DNA from 2 places in the Pectobacterium atrosepticum genome. Region 2 is predicted to be linked to the other one. Evidence: predicted binding sites of a transcription regulator. Region 2 holds the regulator's gene; the other holds the start of a gene.

Region 1 (10,068 bases), 200 kb from region 2:
AATGCTCTTCAGCTTGAAGGCAACCAGCGCTTTAGAGGATTTATCAAACGCGGCGTACAGCACCGTCGATTTTCCAGCACGCTGGCGATATTCGTCCAAGTTCCCTGCGTTAAGTGCCGCAAATGCCGGATCGATAAAGTCCTGCATCAGCGCATTGCGCTTCTCAGCCATGTCCGAAGAAATGGCTTTTTCCTCTTCGTACTGCGGGTATTTCAGGTATTCCTGCCATTTTTCGCTAGCGCCGTCGACCTTGCCTCTGGCGCGTCCCAGCGCGACTTTAGCCGCCTCGAGGTCCCCTTTTCCCATTAATGATTCGTACAGACGTAAATCCAACCGACCACGCAACAGCAGTTCGGAGCTGTCATTCAGCGCAACCAACCCTGGCAGCACTTCCATATCGACGCGAGCAAATGATTTGTTCCCTGACTGAACCGCAATCAGCCCTAAAACGCCGACAAAAAGCAGTAACGCCGCTAACGAGAACACCATCATGCTGAGTGCAGTACGGATCTTTATCTTACGAAACATAAATTATCCCTGTGGTCTGAAAATAAGAAAGGGTGAGCGCCAGTTCTGCAGCGGAGCCGTTCAGTTGTTTACGTAATAGTCGTTATATTTCAATTTCCAGACGTGTTCATCCCCACAACCTGAAATAAATCCGTCGTAATAAAATAAAGAAATATATAAAGAGGATAATGACCGACAGAAAATTAGCTTTCTGGCGGTCATTAAGATTTATTTTTTATTCTTTTTCTGAGCCTGATTCTTGTCTAAGAAACGTTGCAGCTCATCTTTATAAAATTTCGCCGACATCATAGTGCCATGCCCGCTGGTATCTTTACTGGCGGGAATAAGGAATAATGTTGCCTGCTTAATTTTCTTAAGCTCATTCTCCAGGATGCCTGTTTCAACAGGATTACGCTCATCATCCGCAGAGTTAATTACCAGAACAGGAGCCTTAATTTTATTCAATTCCAGCGCAGCGTTATAATTTGCAGATGAGCCCCAGAGATAAATAAAGTCATTGGCATCGCTGGTTGAAGGCACCGCGAGGCGATCTTCTACCAACTTGTCCGCCTGAGCACGCGTCGGCGCTTTGCTCTGATACGCCAGCGTGCCGCCAGTGGTGGCAATGCTAAACATAATGTTGGCTGTTTTTAACGTTGGTGGCTGCTGAGTATAATCACCGTGATTCCACACAGGATCGTTCTTGATGGATTCAATCAAGATGCGACGCATCATCCAATTACGACCAGACAGTTCATTCGGCAGCGACGCCATTGGCACCAGCGCATCCATCATATCTGGGTATTTTTCACCCCAGAGCCAGGTTTGCATACCGCCCATGGAATATCCCATCACCAGGCTCAGGTGATTAATCCCCAGCCCTTCTTTGATTAAGCGATATTGTGCCTGCACCATATCGTTATAATCGTACTGTGGGAATTTCATCCGTAAGCCGTCTGATGGTTTGGACGATTTTCCAGAACCAATGCTTTCCGGCATGATAATAAAATATTTACTGCTATCCAGTGCCTGACCCGGCCCGAACAGCTCTCCGCCAAAGCCATTTGCCAACAGCGCTTTAATCGGCTGGTTCGTTCCATGCAGTAATAACACGGCGGGCTTGGTTTTATCACCGATGGTGTAATAGTGAATTCGCAGATCTTTTAATTTTTCGCCGCTGTTGAAGATAAATTCTGGCGCGATCCAGTCGCCTTCTTTGGGCTCTGGAAAATTGCTCTGTGCATGCGTTAATAGTGACAGCATTAACAGAAATGCGCCCACCACACCTGATAGAATTCGATTAATCATAAATAACTCTTCGGTAATCATGAAGCCGTGAAGCCGCGATTTTAATGTCTATTAGGAAAAATCCCAATAAACATAAGCGGACTAATAATAAAAAGAGATTATTCTCTGATTTTTTTATTTATCGCGAGAGATTCTACAAGAAGTTTTTAATAGGATGATATTTAACGCATTCCCGTTAATCGTCTGACTACGCTACTCATCCTTTCCGCCTCAAATTAACGTTCGTAAAATCAGCAAAAAACGAGGATTTTTCGTTCATATACCTAACAAGAAAGCCGATAGTGCGCCGCTATATTCGCGCACTATCGACATCAGACAGGGGTTAATTCGGGGTTGAGAATCAAGAGTTGGGGATTAGTGCTTATTCATCTCTCTTTCAATCGTTTCCAGACGCTCATCCATATCTGGGTGCGTACTCAGCCAGTCAGGTAAATCCAGCGAATCAATTTCATCCTGACTGCGGTCTTTAGCGATCAAGGCCTGATACATTGCCTGCATTGACTGAAGTGAACGTCCCTGCTGCTGCATTTCTGCTATTGCCCATGTGTCCGCTTCCCTCTCCATATCACGGGAAAACTGCATCTCGTTGATGAAGGCGGCAGACTGCAACACGGTATCTCCGATTCCACTGACATCTCCCGTCATCCACATGAACGTCAGCGACACCAGCGATGAACGCACCACCATGCGCATTGGGTGGCGATAGGCGTGGTGCCCCATTTCATGCAGCATCACCGCGGCCAACTCATTATCACTTTTCGCCAGCGTCACCAGATCGTCGCTGATAATTAAGGTGCCATCTGCCAGCATAAAGGCATTCGGCCCGATAGGCGCAGACATGATCTCCAGACGCAACGGCGTTTTATCTTCCCGCATGTCAGCAGGCATAACCTGTTGAAACAGAGTTTGCATCTCTTGCTGGCGTTCAATAGGCAGCTTGGAAGGCTTAAAATCACTGTGCCGCAATAGCTTCAGCGTATTTTGTCCCAGTTGCTGTTCGATAGCGGTAGGAATGCGTAGCGCCAGCGTGGAACTCGCCCAAGGCAGCACCACGTAAACGTAGTTTATGACTATCAAAATCGTGGCAAATAGCGTGAGAATGACGCCACGCTTATGGCGTTCCAGGCGATGGACAAGCCCCGGTCGACGCCGCGCAGAATACCACGCGCGAAAGGTGGGATCGTCGGCAGGCACAAAACGGCCGCCGTCAGGAAATGTTAGCGTCAGAGGAATGGAGCCCAGCGCATCGGAAACCGTGACCTGCTCCAACGCAAATGTCGTGTTCGATGATCCGGTGTTCAGCACCATCGTCGAACCGTTGTCCGTTAAATGAAGAGAAGCGGCCACGCGGGCCGCCAATCCGGGGTATTGATAATGCCCCTCAATATTCATATTCCTGCCTTATAACTTAAAGGCCAACACCCAAATCGAGGGCTTGTACCGCTTCTTCGGCCAGTGCGCTGTTTGCTGTGTCTTGGTGTGCCTGAACGTGCAGCAGTGCCAGATCGCCTTCAACCGCAGTTGCATTCGCGAGATAGCGTGCATGACGAATCTCTGCCACCGGAGCTGCCCAACCCAAAGAGAAAATAGTGATCAGGCTATTGGTTATCAGCAGCCCCATGTAAGACATCGTTTGCATGGAAGAGTGCAGTTTCACCCCACCGTTCAGCGACGTCTGGTTAAACAGATAATTGCGCTGTGCGACGACCAGATAGCTGCTGGAAACCAGCACGCCCAGCAACGTCACAATGATCATCATAATAAAATTAAAGACATTGCTCAGCAGCATCATTAGTACAAGTTCTTCATTTCCACCGCCCATCATCATCGTTTGGAACAACGTGAAAAAGAACGAGCTCATGAATGACAGCGCCGCGATCAGGAAAGGAACAAAAATCAGCAGGCTAATCAGGGAGAACTTAATAAACACCGCTTTCGTCAATTCTGCTTTAAATGCTGTTTTGCCGAAGAATAGGTTATTCACATAGAAATCGAGCTGCATCATTTTCATGATGCCATTTACCGCAGCAAACCCTGGAATAGCAATTGCCAGCGCAATGAACCCAATCAGAATGGGGCTATTGCTCTGCATACCGATCATGACAACAACAACCAGAGCGATATAAAAAGCCAGCAACAGCAGGATAGGGCAAAGCAATAATACCCAATATGCACGGCCCGTCTGGCAATGATAATTAAAACGGATGCCACGGTAGCTGGACATAATGGCGTCATAGCGCCAGTTGCGGATCACCAGAACCGGAATAAGTGCCGCAAATGCCAACGCGAGAATCGTCCCCAGCGTAGGTGACACCATCATTACGATATAAAACAGAATAAGGCTGCCGATAACCAGCAAGCGTCCTTTAAGGATCTGAATAGGCTGCGCGTGGTAATCAAAACGATCACCGTTAATTTCCGTATTACCATAAAAATAACGGCGGCGGCGCACGGTGGCCCAGGCAGAATAAATACCCAGAGTGATGACCGTTAATAACGCATTCACCAGCCAAATTGCAAAATATTCCCCAGCCTTACCGTGAAACTGCACGCGATGCTGCGTGCTATTTTCTGAAGTATTGATTGTCATAACCCTTTAATCCTAAAAGAAATAAGCCTCATATACTCGTAATACTTCAAGCTGCATGTGCGTTGGCTGCGTTCACTCACCCGAATCACTTACCTGAGTAAGCTCATCGGGACTCCCTCTCTTGCCGCCTTCCTGCAACTCGAATTATTTGGAGTATAAAACGTATTATTCGATACGTTATTGGCATACAAAAAGCGGCTCATTTAAGCATGTCCTGTTAATGACAACAATAAAAGTTAACAGCAATTAAACAAATTCATATACTTATGAATTACAAGGAATAGAGAAACCAACACGGAGGCAACATGAAGTATGACGGGTATAGACGTTGCATCAATGTGGTCTGTAATGGTATTACAATCGGCCAAGATCATTACCCTCGTCAACCGTAAGAACAAGAGTACGTATTATGACAACCGCGACCTCCGCCAATCTTCAGGTACGCCCAATCACCGCGCAGGATGATGCCGCTATCGCTCAGGTCATCCGCCAAGTTTCTGCCGAATTTGGTTTGACGGCCGACAAAGGCTATACCGTTTCCGATCCCAATCTGGACGCGTTGTTTGCTCTGTATAGCCAGCCGAAAAGCGCCTATTGGGTGGTTGAATATGAGGGCCACATAGTTGGAGGCGGCGGTATTGCGCCACTGGTCGCGGGCGAAGAGGATGTGTGTGAATTACAGAAAATGTATTTCCTACCCGTCGTACGAGGCAAAGGGCTAGCACGTCAGTTAGCGATACAGGCACTTGATTTTGCTCGTCAGCATGGCTTTCGCCGTTGCTATCTGGAAACAACCGGCCACCTGACCAGCGCGATTCGGCTGTATGAGTCTCTGGGCTTCGATCCTATTCCCCATTCAATGGGCAACACGGGCCATACCGATTGTGAAGTGACGATGCTGAAGGTGCTGTAAAAGTAGTATCGATTGTTTCAGGTTCGAGATACCGGGGCGACCACGGTGCGAGGTGTCCCTACGGGAACCTCATCACCGTGTTTCCCCTAAACCCACGCTTAAGCTATCGGCATGACAATCAAGTAAAAAAACCAAAAAAACGCCGCAGGGTATTCCTGCGGCGTTCAGTGAGGCTGGGTTCAAGCTCAATGATTAGTGGCGTTTGCCGTCATCATCTTCATCATAAAAATCTTCATCATCGCCTTCTTCTTCGCCTTCACCATCTGGGTCTTCGAAGTAGGTGCCCCAACCGTCGTAATGCACACCGTGGCGTTCTGCCAGCGCCAGCAGCTGTTCTACCTGTGCGTCGATCAGTTCCGCCTTCAGCGCCACTTCACTGATAGCATCGCAGCACATCAGCAACACGCCCTCTTCTACTTCCAGTTCTTCTGCATCCGTCATTTCATAGCCCAGCTTGAAGGCTTCTACAGCGACTTTTTCCAACACTTCAAACTTCTCAGCAGAGAAATGGTGTTCAATGGTATAGAGCGCGTCAGGATCGCTGCCATCATCCAGCAGTTCTTCGATGATCAGGCGTGTCTCTTCCCGTTGCTCTTCCAGTAATTCGCGGTTTGCCATGCCTCAGTCCTCATTAATCGACGTAATATTACTTATTGTCCCACAGCCCTGCGGCTTGCTCCACCACAAAGTTTGATATCACCACTTGAATTTGAATAATTACACATATAAAGTGAATTTTAATTCAATCAATGCTATTGGATCACATGGAGAAGTACATCATGCAACCGTTCTATAAGCGTCATTTTTTAAGGTTAATGGATTTTACGCCCGCAGAAATTGCCCATCTTTTAGCCCTGTCAACGAAACTGAAGGCTGATAAAAAAAACGGGATTGAAACCCGCCGCCTGCAAGGTAAGAACATCGCACTCATCTTCGAAAAAGATTCGACTCGTACTCGCTGCTCTTTCGAAGTTGCTGCATACGATCAGGGCGCGCAAGTGACCTATCTCGGCCCGAGCGGCAGCCAAATCGGTCATAAAGAATCCATCAAAGATACCGCGCGCGTACTGGGAAGAATGTACGACGGCATTCAGTATCGCGGCTACGGCCAGCAAATTGTCGAGACGCTGGCGCAATATGCGGGCGTTCCAGTTTGGAATGGGCTGACAAATGAATTCCATCCCACGCAGTTGCTGGCAGATTTGCTGACAATGCAGGAGTATTTACCGGGTAAAGCGCTGTCAGATATGACGCTCGTCTACGTCGGCGATGCGCGCAACAATATGGGTAACACCATGCTGGAAGCGGCGGCGCTGACCGGGTTGGATTTACGTCTTGTTGCGCCAAAAGCCTGCTGGCCGGATGCCGGTCTGGTGGCTGAGTGTCAGGCGGCGGCAAAACAAACTGGCGGCAGCATCACGCTGACGGAAGATATCGCCGCAGGCGTTGCGGGTGCGGATTTCATCTATACTGACGTCTGGGTTTCTATGGGAGAACCTAAAGAGACTTGGAAAGAGCGTATCGCGCTGCTGAAACCGTATCAGGTGAACATGGCGATGATCGCTGCAACGGGCAATCCGCAGGTGAAGTTCCTGCACTGCCTGCCTGCGTTCCATGATGACCAGACAACCATGGGTCAGCAAATGGCGGAACAGTATGGTCTGCACGGTGGAATGGAAGTCACTGACGAAGTCTTTGAATCCGCGCACAGTATCGTGTTCGATCAGGCGGAAAACCGCATGCACACCATCAAAGCGGTGATGGTCGCCACGCTGGCGCAGGATTAAGGTTTGCTTCCCTCCCCTGCGTGGGGAGGGATATTTTTCTGCCGGTTTACACCACCAGCGACGCGTCGATTTTCACCACAGCTTTGCGCACGTGCGCGGGTTCACCAACGGCACACAGCGGCTTGTGCACTTCTCCTGGGAAGAAGACGACAAAATCCCCTTCCTGCATCACAAACAGCTTTTCCTGTTCGCCTGCAGGCAGAAAAGCAATATCTTTATCCGCCAACCAATCAGTATCTGGCTTGCCCGCAGGCAGGTTGCTGAACGTCATCCCTTCCACACCGGACAACACAATCTGAATGTCCAGATACTTGGCGTGATATTCGGCACGACGTTTTTCCAGCAGGTCCGTGCTGTCGTTGGAGATCAGCACAAACACGCTATTGCCCTCGATATCATGCTTACCCAACGGCGTGTCTGCCGTGATGTTTTGCTTCACGTATTCAATCGCTTCACGCAGTTTGGCTGGAAGATAAGGAACCAAGTCAAGGTGGTGGACATTGCCAGTAATCATAAAAACCTCGTTGATATAAAAAATGAAACCCTGTTTTATAATCCTTATACTCTCCAAATGTGGCACCCGCCAGCGCGTTAATCCGAAACAGTGAACTGCTCATCACTCTTCTTAACCGCACTTCTCCCGTCTACGACTGTCATGCATAGTGCATTCGCTAAGCAACCGATTGCGATGCGTAAAAAACCACGTTTTCTGCTTGAAATAGCCTAATCGGCGCGTATAATTCCCGACAGTTTGCCGGGAGGGGTCATGCACCGTTACACCAAAAAATCCGCTGCTTATGTTGGTTCTCAACCACAACTGCCATCTGGCAGCCAGACAGCGTTTTCCTTTCCGTCGCTCAATCGATCAATTAAGAAAGCCCCTCAATGAGGGGCTTTTTTTTGCCCACCGTTCGGGCAGCCAGATACGACATTTCCTGTTTACTCGTTAGGAGAAAGACAACATGGTCAATCCGCTCTATCAAAAACATATCATTTCGATTAACGATCTCAGCCGGGAAGATTTGGAACTGGCGCTGAATGTCGCTGCCAGTCTGAAAGCCAAGCCCCAGCCTGAGCTGTTAAAACATAAAGTGATTGCCAGCTGCTTCTTCGAAGCCTCCACACGGACGCGTTTATCCTTTGAAACCGCGATGCATCGCTTAGGAGCATCCGTCGTCGGTTTCGCCGACAGCAACAACACCTCGCTGGGGAAAAAGGGCGAAACGCTGGCCGACACAATCTCCGTCATCAGCCAATATGTTGATGCCATCGTGATGCGTCATCCACAGGAAGGCGCGTCCCGCCTTGCTACCGAGTTTTCCGGCGGTATTCCCGTGCTGAACGCGGGTGATGGTGCGAACCAGCACCCGACGCAAACGCTGCTCGATCTGTTCACCATTCAGGAAACGCAAGGCCGACTGAACAACATCAACATCGCGATGGTCGGTGATTTGAAATATGGCCGTACCGTGCATTCACTCACGCAGGCGCTGGCGAAGTTCGAAGGCAACCGCTTCTACTTCATCGCTCCAGACGCGTTGGCCATGCCGGACTACATTCTGAGCATGCTGAAAGAGAAGAACATTGCTTACAGCCTGCACAACAGCATCGACGAAGTCGTGGGTGAGCTGGATATTCTGTACATGACGCGCGTCCAGAAAGAGCGTCTGGATCCGTCCGAATACATCAACATCAAATCCCAGTTTGTCCTGCGTGCTGCCGACTTGGACAACGCCCGCCCGAATTTGAAAGTGCTGCACCCGCTGCCGCGCGTCGATGAGATCACCATTGATGTGGATACCACGCCCTATGCCTATTATTTCCAACAGGCGGGCAACGGTATTTACGCCCGTCAGGCACTGCTGGCGCTGGTCCTGAATCGCGAACTGGTTCTGTAAGAGGAAGAAACCATCATGACACACGATAATAAATTACAGGTTGAAGCGATCAAACGTGGCACGGTGATCGACCACATTCCCGCACAGGTGGGTTTTAAGCTGCTGACGCTGTTTAAACTGACCGCAACTGACCAGCGCATCACCATCGGCCTGAATTTGCCATCCAACCACCTTGGGCGCAAAGATCTGATCAAGATCGAGAACATATTTCTGACCGAGCAGCAGGCGAATCAGTTGGCAATCTATGCGCCGCAGGCTACCGTCAATCAGATCGATGGGTATGACGTGGTGCGCAAGCTGGTGCCGACGCTGCCTGATCACATTACCGGTGTGCTCATCTGCCCGAACAGTAACTGCATCAGTCGCAGCGAACCGGTTTCGTCGTCATTCAGCGTTAAGCAGCGCGATGGTGACGTTCACCTGAAATGTAAGTACTGTGAGAAAGAATTTGAGCGTCAGGCTGTGCTGCAAGATAGCTAGTTTTCTGCTTTGCCCCGTAATGGACATTGCCTGTCACGGGGCTTTTTTGAATAATGGCTGCGTCTGCGTTCCTTTTACGCCCCCATCAAGGAGATACCATGTCACGCACTATCAGCACTGAGCACGCCCCTGCCGCTATCGGCCCTTATGTTCAGGGCGTCGATCTTGGCAGCATGATCATCACTTCCGGCCAGATTCCGGTAAACCCGAAAAGCGGCCTGGTCGCTGACAACATCACCGCCCAGACACGCCAGTCACTGGAAAACGTTCAGGCCATTGTCGAAGCCGCTGGCCTGAAAGTTTCCGATATCGTGAAAACCACCGTATTCGTGAAAGACCTGCATGACTTCACCCTTGTGAATACCGCGTATGAAGCGTTCTTCAACGAACACGGCGCACCATTCCCGGCTCGCTCTTGCGTTGAAGTCGCACGCTTGCCGAAAGACGTGAAGATCGAAATCGAAGCGATTGCCGTTCGCCGCTAAGCACCATCATTGATCGTCCCCTTATCAAGACGCACCATTATGGTTGCGTCTTGCTGATTTCCAGCGCCTTTATTCTCCCCCCTCAGTGCAAACTCGCCTT
Region 2 (10,068 bases):
CGCGGCCAGCGCAGAAATCAGGTCGCTTATGGTAGACTATCCGCAGTTTGAAGCAAGCGGCATTTAACGAATTCTCGTATCGTCACCAAAGTAGGAACAGTAATGCGCGTATTGGGTATCGAAACATCCTGTGATGAAACCGGAGTGGCTATTTATGACACGGAGGCGGGTTTACTCGCCAATCAGCTATACAGTCAGGTCAAATTACATGCTGATTACGGTGGCGTCGTGCCTGAGCTCGCCTCACGCGATCACGTGCGCAAAACGGTTCCTTTGATTCAGGCAGCGCTGCGTGAAGCTGGGTTACAGGCTGACGATATCGATGGTGTGGCTTACACCGCCGGCCCTGGTTTGGTTGGCGCGTTATTGGTGGGGGCGACAGTCGGCAGGTCGTTGGCGTTCGCTTGGGAGGTGCCAGCGGTCCCTGTGCACCATATGGAAGGGCATTTGCTGGCGCCGATGCTGGAAGATAATCCTCCAGCGTTTCCCTTCGTAGCGCTGCTGGTTTCTGGTGGTCATACGCAGCTCATCAGCGTGACAGGCATTGGCGAATACCGCTTGCTGGGTGAGTCGGTTGACGATGCGGCGGGTGAAGCGTTTGATAAAACGGCGAAGTTGCTGGGATTGGATTATCCCGGTGGTCCAATGCTGTCGAAAATGGCGCAGGCAGGTGATTCCCAACGCTTTACCTTTCCGCGTCCGATGACCGATCGTCCGGGGTTAGATTTCAGCTTTTCCGGGCTAAAAACGTTTGCTGCGAATACGATCCGTAGCAACGGTGATGACGATCAAACGCGTGCCGATATTGCGCGTGCCTTTGAGGATGCCGTCGTGGATACGCTGGCCATCAAGTGTCGTCGTGCGTTGGATGATACGGGCTTTAAACGACTGGTCATGGCCGGTGGTGTAAGCGCCAATCGAACATTGCGTCAGCGCTTAGGTGAGGTGATGGCAAAACGCGGTGGTGAAGTGTTTTACGCGCGTCCCGAATTCTGCACGGATAATGGCGCGATGATTGCCTATGCGGGCAGCGTACGTCTACTTCATGGTGCGAGCCAGACGCTGGGCGTATCTGTTCGTCCACGTTGGCCGTTGGCTGATTTGCCTGCGGTGTAGTCCGATTGGTACTCGCTACGTGTAGCGGGTCTACACGTAGCAAGGAAAAGGTAGCAAAGAACGAGTAACAAAAAACGGCAGCGGACGAGCGGAATTACAGCTCTTGTTCGAATAGCACCAGAATCGCTTCGTAAAGTTGTTTGACGCTGAAGCCTCTTGCCGGGGTGGTGAAGATGGTGTCATCACCTGCGATGGTGCCAAGAATACCCTCTGACTTCCCTAGTGAGTCCAGCAGACGAGCAATGAGCTGCGCGGCTCCTGGGCTGGTATGGATCACGACGACTGCATCGTTGTAGTCCACGTCCAGCACAAGGTTTTTTAGTGGGCTGGATGTGGTAGGGACGCCGAGTTCAGCAGGGAGGCAATACACCATTTCCATTTTGGCATTGCGTGTGCGCACCGCACCAAATTTCGTTAGCATGCGTGACACTTTGGATTGATTGATATTTTCAAATCCTTCGTCTTGCAATGCGTGAACAATTTCACTTTGAGAGCTGAACTTTTCTTCTTTTAACAACGCTTTGAACGCTTTAACGAGATCTTCTTGTTTTGTCGAATTTCGCATTCTGCACCGGATTAATTGTTATGGTTAATCTCTCTATTATGCAGTTGTGTGAATTTTTATGCAATTAAATTGCGTATAATTCCAGTCTATTTCCCCATATATGCGCTAGTCGCTGTTTTCAAAAAAATTCAGCTTTCCGGATAGTCCGAAAAATGCGTCCTGAGTCACATAAAAGTAAAGGAAATGTTATCAGAATGATGTTGTTTGGACGCCATTGATCGGTGTAATGTAGCCCACTGGTTAAACGCACGTGAATGAACACCACGTTATAGCTCAATAGCTTATTAACTTTACTTACCTTTCAAACGAATGGTCGTTTTTGGTTTATTATTAGAGACATAGCGAATTTTTTTGTCTCTCGTTCATTTGTAGAAAGATAAGTAGATTGGTTTTATCCCCACTTTTATATTCTGTTTATAACCAAATGAATTCACGGCACTTTTTTATTTTACGATAATAAGGAGTTTAGGATGAAAGTTGCAGTTCTCGGAGCAGCAGGTGGTATCGGTCAGGCACTCGCACTCCTCCTCAAAACCCAGCTTCCTTCAGGTTCAGAACTATCCCTCTACGATATCGCTCCGGTAACGCCGGGTGTTGCCGTCGATCTGAGCCATATTCCTACAGCAGTGAAGATCAAAGGCTATAGCGGTGAAGATGCTAAACCGGCGCTTGCTGGTGCGGATATCGTGCTGATTTCTGCCGGTGTGGCACGTAAACCTGGCATGGATCGTTCCGATCTGTTCAACGTCAATGCTGGCATTGTACGTAACCTGGTTGAGCAAATCGCGATTACCTGCCCGAAAGCCTGTATCGGTATAATCACCAACCCAGTGAACACGACCGTTGCCATCGCAGCAGAAGTGCTGAAAAAAGCAGGCGTGTATGACAAAAACAAACTGTTCGGTGTAACTACGCTGGATATCATCCGTTCCAACACGTTTGTTGCTGAATTGAAAGGCAAGCAGCCGCAGGATATTAACGTGCCGGTTATCGGCGGGCACTCTGGCGTGACAATTCTGCCTCTGCTGTCTCAGGTTTCAGGCATCAGCTTCAGCGAGCAGGAAGTGGCCGATCTGACCAAACGTATCCAGAATGCGGGCACCGAGGTTGTTGAAGCCAAAGCAGGTGGCGGATCGGCAACGCTGTCTATGGGTCAAGCCGCTGCGCGTTTTGGTCTGTCTCTGGTCCGCGCGCTGCAAGGCGAAAACGGTGTGGTGGAATGTGCATACGTTGAAAGTGACGGCAAACATGCGCGCTTCTTTGCTCAACCAATTCTGTTAGGTAAAGATGGCGTCGCTGAGCGTAAAGACATCGGCACATTAAGTGCTTTTGAGCAAAACGCGCTTAGCAGCATGCTGGATACGCTGAAGCAGGATATTGAGTTAGGCGAGACGTTCATCAAGTAATTGATTACCCGTCATACTTCAAGCTGCATGTGCGTTGGCAATACTTGGCTCATTTCTGAGCCTCGCCCTAGAGGGCCTCGCTCACCCCAGTCACTTACTTATGTAAGCTCCTGGGGACTCTCTGCGTCGCAGCCAGCCTGCAACTCGAATTATTTAGGGTATTATTGAATGTTAATAATACGCAGAATAAAAAGCCGGAGATGTCTATCTCCGGCTTTTCTTTTTTAATCGGGGCGGATGAGTTTTTTTCTATCGATAAGCTCATTGGTTTCTGGATTGTAGTACCTGCTTGGCCAAATCTCTGATGGGTGAATACTCAGCGCATCGGCGATAAGCCATTCTCCCTTGGGCCAAGGGCGCGAGAGCGCGTTGGCTAGCGTAGATGAGCTTAATCCGGCCGCTCGCGATACCGCCGCCAGCGTCGTATTTTTCTTGCGCAGTGCAGCAATGATATCAGCGGGATGCCAGTCTTGTTTCCTTAAAATCATATTCCTTCCCTTATTTGCTATAAGACGACTGTAGATTAGTGGTATAAATAACGGATGTTAGTTATATGCCGGACTAACATGACATTATTATTTGGAAATAATATAGCATTAATTTTTCTTAAAACTCTCAATTAATTTCCAAATAAGCGCGTTTTTGTTAGGGATGGCACTATCAGGATGAATGGCAATGAAAAAAGAGTGGTTTGCTACCAGCGAATTGGTTGGAGTAGGCGGCCTTCCGAAATCAAGACAAGGATTGAATAAGCGCGCCCGCGAGGATGGATGGGAGAAGCGTCGCCGTAAAGGTGTCCAAGGAAGAGGAGTGGAGTACTTAATTCACAGCTTGCCGGATACGGTAAAAAAGTCCCTATTACTCGAAATCGAGCCTTCCGCCTACTCGGCGAAACAGCCTGCAGCGCTAGCTGTATGGATGCAAATTTATCAGCAACTATCTGAAAAAGAAAGAGATGAGCTAATCGCTTATATTCTGCGAATCGGGGTGTCCGCCACGCTGAGCCAGTTAGGCATCACTCCGTCGGATGAGGAACCTGTCTCATCAATGGTGATTGACTGATTCCGCTGCTGGCGATCTCTTCGATCGTTAATCGCAGCGATGAGAAGGAACCTGTATTTTCTTTCGCTTTGTAGGTCTGTTCTGGTCGCGATGTTTTGGCATCGCGTTGGACTTCATCATTTCTTCTATTGCTTAGATGTGTCGGTAACGTGTAAAAGTTAGCGGTTTAGGTAATTATAGTCTACTATATGGAAACTTTTAGGTGAATTGACGCAATGCCTGTTCAAAACAAACAAGGGAGTGACGAGTATGGACAAAGAATGGTTTGCAACAAGTGAGTTGGTTGGCGTAGGTGGGTTGCCTAAGTCACCACAGGGACTGAATAAACGGGCACGAGACGACGGTTGGGAAAAACGCAGGCGGAAAGGGATTCAAGGACGTGGCGTAGAATACTCTATTCGCAGTTTGCCCAATGAGGTCAGGAATTCTCTGTTAGTGAAAGAGAATCCTCCAACAGAATATTATCGTATCGATAATGAGCCGACGCTGCTGTCATCATGGGTGCATATTTTCCATCAGCTATCCGTTGATGAACGAGCTCGACTGATTAATTTCATCTTGCGTGAAGGAACAATAGCGATGTTGTCTCGGCTGGATGATGTCACAATCGATCAGACTGCCTAGTCTGTCGAGCAAGTAGCGCTGCCGGGCAGCGCTACTCAGGCAATAACCAACGTTCTTGTCAGATAAAAATCTAACACCATGCTAGAAATCGCGCTGTACGGCTAAGTGGGCGAGTCCTTCAAGTGCCATACGGTATGGCGTTTTCGGTAGCAGTTGTAGCGCGTTGATCGCTTTATCTGCCTCTTCTTCGGCACGTTGACGCGTGTAATCAAGTGAACCGCATTGCTGCATCGCGGCAAGAATAGGCTCCAGCAGGTGACGCCCGTTTCCTTCTTCAATCGCCTGACGAATTAGCGAACTCTGTTCCGCATTACCCTGACGCATAGCGTGTAACAGTGGTAGCGTTGGCTTGCCTTCATTGAGGTCATCGCCCGTGTTTTTGCCCAACGTTTTACCGTCTGCACTGTAGTCAAGCAGATCGTCAATTAACTGGAACGCGGTGCCAAGATAGCGTCCATAGTCCTGAAGTGCTTTTTCTTGCTCTGGCGTAGCGCCTGCAAGGATGGATGAGGATTGAGCTGCGGCTTCAAATAAACGCGCCGTTTTGCTGTAAATGACGCGCATATAACTTTCTTCTGTGATATCCGGGTCGTTGCAATTCATTAACTGCAAGACCTCCCCTTCAGCAATCACGTTGACTGCTTCTGACATCAGTGCCAGCACGCGTAAGGATTCGAGGCTGGTCATCATCTGGAAGGCGCGGGTATAGATAAAGTCCCCAACCAGCACGCTCGCCGCGTTGCCGAAGGCCGCATTCGCTGTCGCTTTACCTCGGCGCATGTCGGATTCATCTACCACATCATCATGCAGCAGCGTTGCGGTATGGATAAATTCGATCAGTGCGGCGACGGTGACGTGTTTATCACCGTTATAGGCAAGGGCTCTGGCTGCAAGCACAGCAATCATTGGACGTATACGTTTCCCACCACCGCTAATGATGTAATGACCAAGCTGGTTGATCAAAACGACGTCGGAATTCAGTTGTTCAAGAATGACTTTATTAACAGCCGCCATATCCTGTGTGGTTAATGTTGTAATTTGTTCTAGATTCATGGTTTGTGCCAACGTATGTCTTCAACACTGCCGTAAGATTGCTGCTGCATATCGGCAAGACGAAACTGATTGCGCCGATTGTACTTGAAAAATGAGAGAGATAAACGGCAGTTCATACGTTGTATTCTTTTTCTTCACATCCGTTGATTATGCACTTGTCATCCTCAGTATTTTTGCGTAGAATTCGCGCCCTATTATGAATATTTATAGCGCGCTCTGAAACCTATTAACGGGTGCGCGGAAAGCGGAGTTTTATATGTACGCAGTTTTCCAAAGTGGTGGTAAACAACACCGAGTAAGCGAAGGGCAAACCGTTCGCTTGGAAAAGCTGGACATCGCAACTGGTGAAGCCGTTGAGTTTGACCTAGTTCTGATGGTTGCCAACGGTGAAGAAATCAAAATCGGCGTTCCTTACGTTGATGGCGGTAAAATCAAAGCTGAAGTTGTTGCTCATGGTCGTGGCGAAAAAGTGAAGATCGTTAAGTTCCGTCGCCGTAAACACTACCGTAAGCAAGCAGGCCATCGTCAGTGGTTCACTGACGTGAAAATTACCGGCATCAGCGCTTAAGACTAGGAGAGCGGATTAAATGGCACACAAGAAAGCTGGCGGTTCAACCCGTAACGGTCGTGACTCTAACGCACAACGTCTGGGCGTAAAACGTTTTGGCGGCGAAAGTGTATTGGCTGGTAACATCATCGTTCGTCAACGTGGCACCAAATTCCACGCAGGAACTAATGTTGGCTGCGGGAAAGACCATACTCTGTTTGCTTTGACTGACGGTAAAGTTCAGTTTGAAGTTAAAGGCCCAAAAAACCGTAAATTTATCAGCATCGTTGCTGAATAATTTTTCGCGTTAGGTCTTACGGATTTAAGCCCCGCAATTCTTTGCGGGGCTTTTTACATTCTGATTCTGAGTAAACCATCTGGATAAGTATGAATACTAAACAACAGACGGGTATCGGTCTCTGTCTGGCGCTTACCACGGCTGTTTGTTGGGGGGCGTTGCCGATAGCCATGAAACAGGTTCTGGTAGTTATGGAGCCTTCTACTATTGTTTGGTATCGCTTTCTTATCGCGTCGATTGGACTCGGCATTATTCTGTCATCCCGTAAGAAGTTACCGCCAATGCGAGTTTTCCGTCATCGGCGTTGGTGGGTTCTGCTGCTGATTGCGACGGCGGGCTTATTAGGTAATTTTGTTTTCTTTAGCTCGTCTCTGCAATATCTGAGTCCGACAGCGTCTCAGGTTATTGGACAGCTTTCCCCAGTTGGTATGATGTTCGCCAGCGTACTAATCCTTAAGGAAAAGATGCGTGGCACGCAGATCATTGGGGCAATCATGCTGATCTGTGGTCTGATTTTATTCTTTAATACCAGCCTGATTGAGATTTTTACCCGGTTAACAGACTACACGCTGGGTGTACTGCTCGGCGTTTGCGCATCGGCAGTATGGGTATCTTATGGTGTAGCGCAGAAAGTCCTGTTACGGCGTCTGACATCGCAGCAGATTCTGTTTCTGCTCTATGTTCTGTGTGTTGTCTTTATCACGCCTTTTGCCAAGCCTGACGTTATTTTCCAGCTTAGCGGGTGGCAGTTTATCTGCCTACTATTCTGCGGCGCGAATACATTGATTGGGTATGGCGCGCTAGCGGAGGCGATGGCTCGCTGGCAAGCGTCACAGGTTAGCGCGGTTATTACCTTGACGCCGCTGTTTACACTGTTGTTTTCTGATTTACTTGCGTTGGGGTGGCCGAGTTTTTTCGCTGCGCCGGTGCTGAACTGGATTGGCTATTTTGGCGCGTTTGTCGTTGTTGCTGGTGCTATGTTTTCCGCTATCGGACACCGTTTCCTCCCCGGAAAAAAAGAACCAGTACCACCATTGATGGCGCAAAAGTAGATTAAGAAAAGCGTATTGCGGCAGGTCACTGCCATCTTTTGACATTTTGCATGCGTTGTTTATTTTTAATACAGATGAAATTATTGAGGCAGGCAGGTACAATCCTGCTCCTTTGCTGGAATGCGTTCTAGTGCGTCAGTTTTTTAATGGTGAGTAGAAATACGCTACATGCCTTAAAATCAAAAAGTTACGCCAAAGAGAACCAATAACAAGCCTAAAACACGTAGATATTCTCTATTGGTTTTTTGCGGAGAGAATCAATGAAGTTTGTAGATGAAGCCACAATTCTGATTGTGGCGGGCGATGGCGGTAACGGTTGTATCAGCTTTCGCCGTGAAAAATATATTCCCAACGGTGGTCCAGATGGCGGCGACGGTGGTGACGGCGGCGATGTCTATCTGCTGGCAGACGAAAATCTGAACACGCTGATCGACTATCGTTTTGAAAAATCCTTCCGTGCTGAGCGTGGACAAAACGGGCAAAGCCGCGACTGTACGGGTAAACGCGGCAAAGATATTACGATTAAAGTCCCTGTTGGTACCCGTGTTCTTGATCAGGGAACCGGCGAAGTGCTGGGCGATATGACACGTCATCAACAGAGCCTGATGGTCGGGAAAGGCGGTTGGCATGGTTTGGGCAACTCGCGTTTTAAATCGTCCGTCAACCGTGCTCCCCGTCAGAAAACCAACGGTACGAAGGGCGAAGAACGTGAGTTGACGCTGGAGCTGTTGCTGCTGGCTGACGTGGGGATGCTTGGCCTGCCTAATGCGGGTAAATCTACCTTTATTCGTGCGGTATCTGCGGCGAAGCCGAAAGTAGCCGATTATCCGTTTACTACGCTGGTGCCTAGCCTTGGCGTGGTCCGTATGGATAGTGAGCAGAGCTTTGTTGTGGCGGATATCCCCGGTTTGATCGAAGGGGCATCCGACGGTGCTGGACTGGGAATTCGTTTCCTGAAGCACCTTGAGCGCTGCCGTGTGCTGCTACATTTGGTTGATCTGGCGCCGATCGATGAGTCAAATCCGATTGAAAATGCCAAAGTTATTATCAACGAGTTAGAGCAGTATGGCGCTGGTTTGGCAGAAAAACCGCGTTGGCTGGTTTTCAACAAAGTTGATTTGATCGACAAGGCTGAAGCAGAAAAACGCGCTAAAGAGATTGCGGCTGCGCTTGGCTGGGACGATAAATACTATCTGATCTCTGCGGCAAACCGTGAAGGCGTCAACCCACTTTGCTGGGATGTGATGAACTTCCTGAAAGCCAATCCGAAAATGATGGCTATTGCTGAAAGTGCGCCGGAAAAAGTTGAGTTCATGTGGGATGATTATCACCGTGAACAACTGGCTGAAGTAGAAAAAGAAGCCGAAGAAGAGTGGGATGATGACTGGGACGATGAAGACGATGAAGGCGTTGAGATTATCTACCAAAAATAATTCATTCTTCTGCTAGTCAATTTTCGCCTATCACGGCCTTACCCTGTCAGGGTAAGGCCGTATTCTTATATTAGTTGCTCTGATAAATGTCTTTGTAGAGACGGCTTTCAAATCTCACCAGAGGGACGCGACGTGCGCGCTGGTCTTCTGGCGGTACGGCATAGCCAGACAGGAACTGGACAAATGCCATACGCTGGCCGCTCGCGGTGGTAATGAACCCCGCCAGATTGTATACGCCCTGTAACGCCCCAGTTTTAGCCGAAACTTTGCCGTCAACGCCAGCTTCATGCAGGCCGCCACGATAGCGTAGCGTGCCGTCATAGCCGGAAAGTGGGAGCATCGTGATGTAATTCAGCTCATTATCATGCTGCGCGATGTACTGTAATACCTGCATCATCGTTTCCGGTGAAATCAGGTTGTGCCGTGACAGACCTGAACCATCCACAACAATACTGTTTCCTAAATCTACACCCGCCTTCTGCCTCAGGATCTGACGCACAGCATCGGCACCTGCACGCCATGTGCCTGGCACGCTAAAGCGCTCATGCCCAATGGTACGAAAAACCGTATCGGCAATCATGTTGTCCGATTTTTTCAGCATGATAGTGAGCAGGTCGTGTAGCGGAGGCGATTGTGTCTGGGTTAGCACAGTCCCGGCTGGCCCCGGCTGCGTCTGGCGGCGCAAACTACCTTTAATGCGGATATCCGCCTGCTGAAGTTCATCTTTAACGATAGCGCCAGCATAGCTAGCCCCATCCTGAATCGCGAACGCCAACGGAAGTGGTTCTGTTCGCTGGGTTAGGCAGCCAGTGAGCGTAAAGCGATTCAATTCTCCGGGGACCACGTCCAGTTCGCAGTACTGGGCATCGGTAGATCCTTTAGCCAGCGTGCGCACCTCGCTGAACATCTGTA

What was found. Region 2 encodes ArgR, which controls arginine synthesis, uptake and breakdown. Its sites were predicted from a motif close to ANTGAATAAAAATACANT; they were not measured.
Region 1: the regulator ArgR is predicted to act here: its motif matches at 6,048-6,065, upstream of argF (ornithine carbamoyltransferase).

Annotation. Positions count from the first base shown of each region.
Region 1 is NZ_CP009125.1:434,006-444,073, reverse strand. Features, by position in the region: gene GZ59_RS02040 (methyl-accepting chemotaxis protein) at 1-528, opposite strand, end outside; gene GZ59_RS02035 (alpha/beta fold hydrolase) at 736-1,815, opposite strand; gene GZ59_RS02030 (M48 family metallopeptidase) at 2,170-3,207, opposite strand; gene GZ59_RS02025 (YjgN family protein) at 3,224-4,405, opposite strand; gene GZ59_RS02020 (GNAT family N-acetyltransferase) at 4,815-5,318, shown strand; gene rraB (ribonuclease E inhibitor RraB) at 5,511-5,936, opposite strand; gene argF (ornithine carbamoyltransferase) at 6,098-7,105, shown strand; gene GZ59_RS02005 (NanQ anomerase/TabA/YiaL family protein) at 7,152-7,619, opposite strand; gene pyrB (aspartate carbamoyltransferase) at 8,068-9,003, shown strand; gene pyrI (aspartate carbamoyltransferase regulatory subunit) at 9,019-9,483, shown strand; gene ridA (2-iminobutanoate/2-iminopropanoate deaminase) at 9,582-9,968, shown strand.
Region 2 is NZ_CP009125.1:637,408-647,475, forward strand. Features, by position in the region: gene tsaD (tRNA (adenosine(37)-N6)-threonylcarbamoyltransferase complex transferase subunit TsaD) at 103-1,116, shown strand; gene argR (transcriptional regulator ArgR) at 1,211-1,681, opposite strand; gene mdh (malate dehydrogenase) at 2,152-3,087, shown strand; gene GZ59_RS02860 (helix-turn-helix domain-containing protein) at 3,312-3,575, opposite strand; gene GZ59_RS02865 (DNA-binding protein) at 3,763-4,149, shown strand; gene GZ59_RS02870 (DNA-binding protein) at 4,399-4,773, shown strand; gene ispB (octaprenyl diphosphate synthase) at 4,855-5,826, opposite strand; gene rplU (50S ribosomal protein L21) at 6,083-6,394, shown strand; gene rpmA (50S ribosomal protein L27) at 6,414-6,671, shown strand; gene GZ59_RS02890 (DMT family transporter) at 6,761-7,723, shown strand; gene cgtA (Obg family GTPase CgtA) at 7,984-9,156, shown strand; gene dacB (serine-type D-Ala-D-Ala carboxypeptidase) at 9,227-10,068, opposite strand, start outside.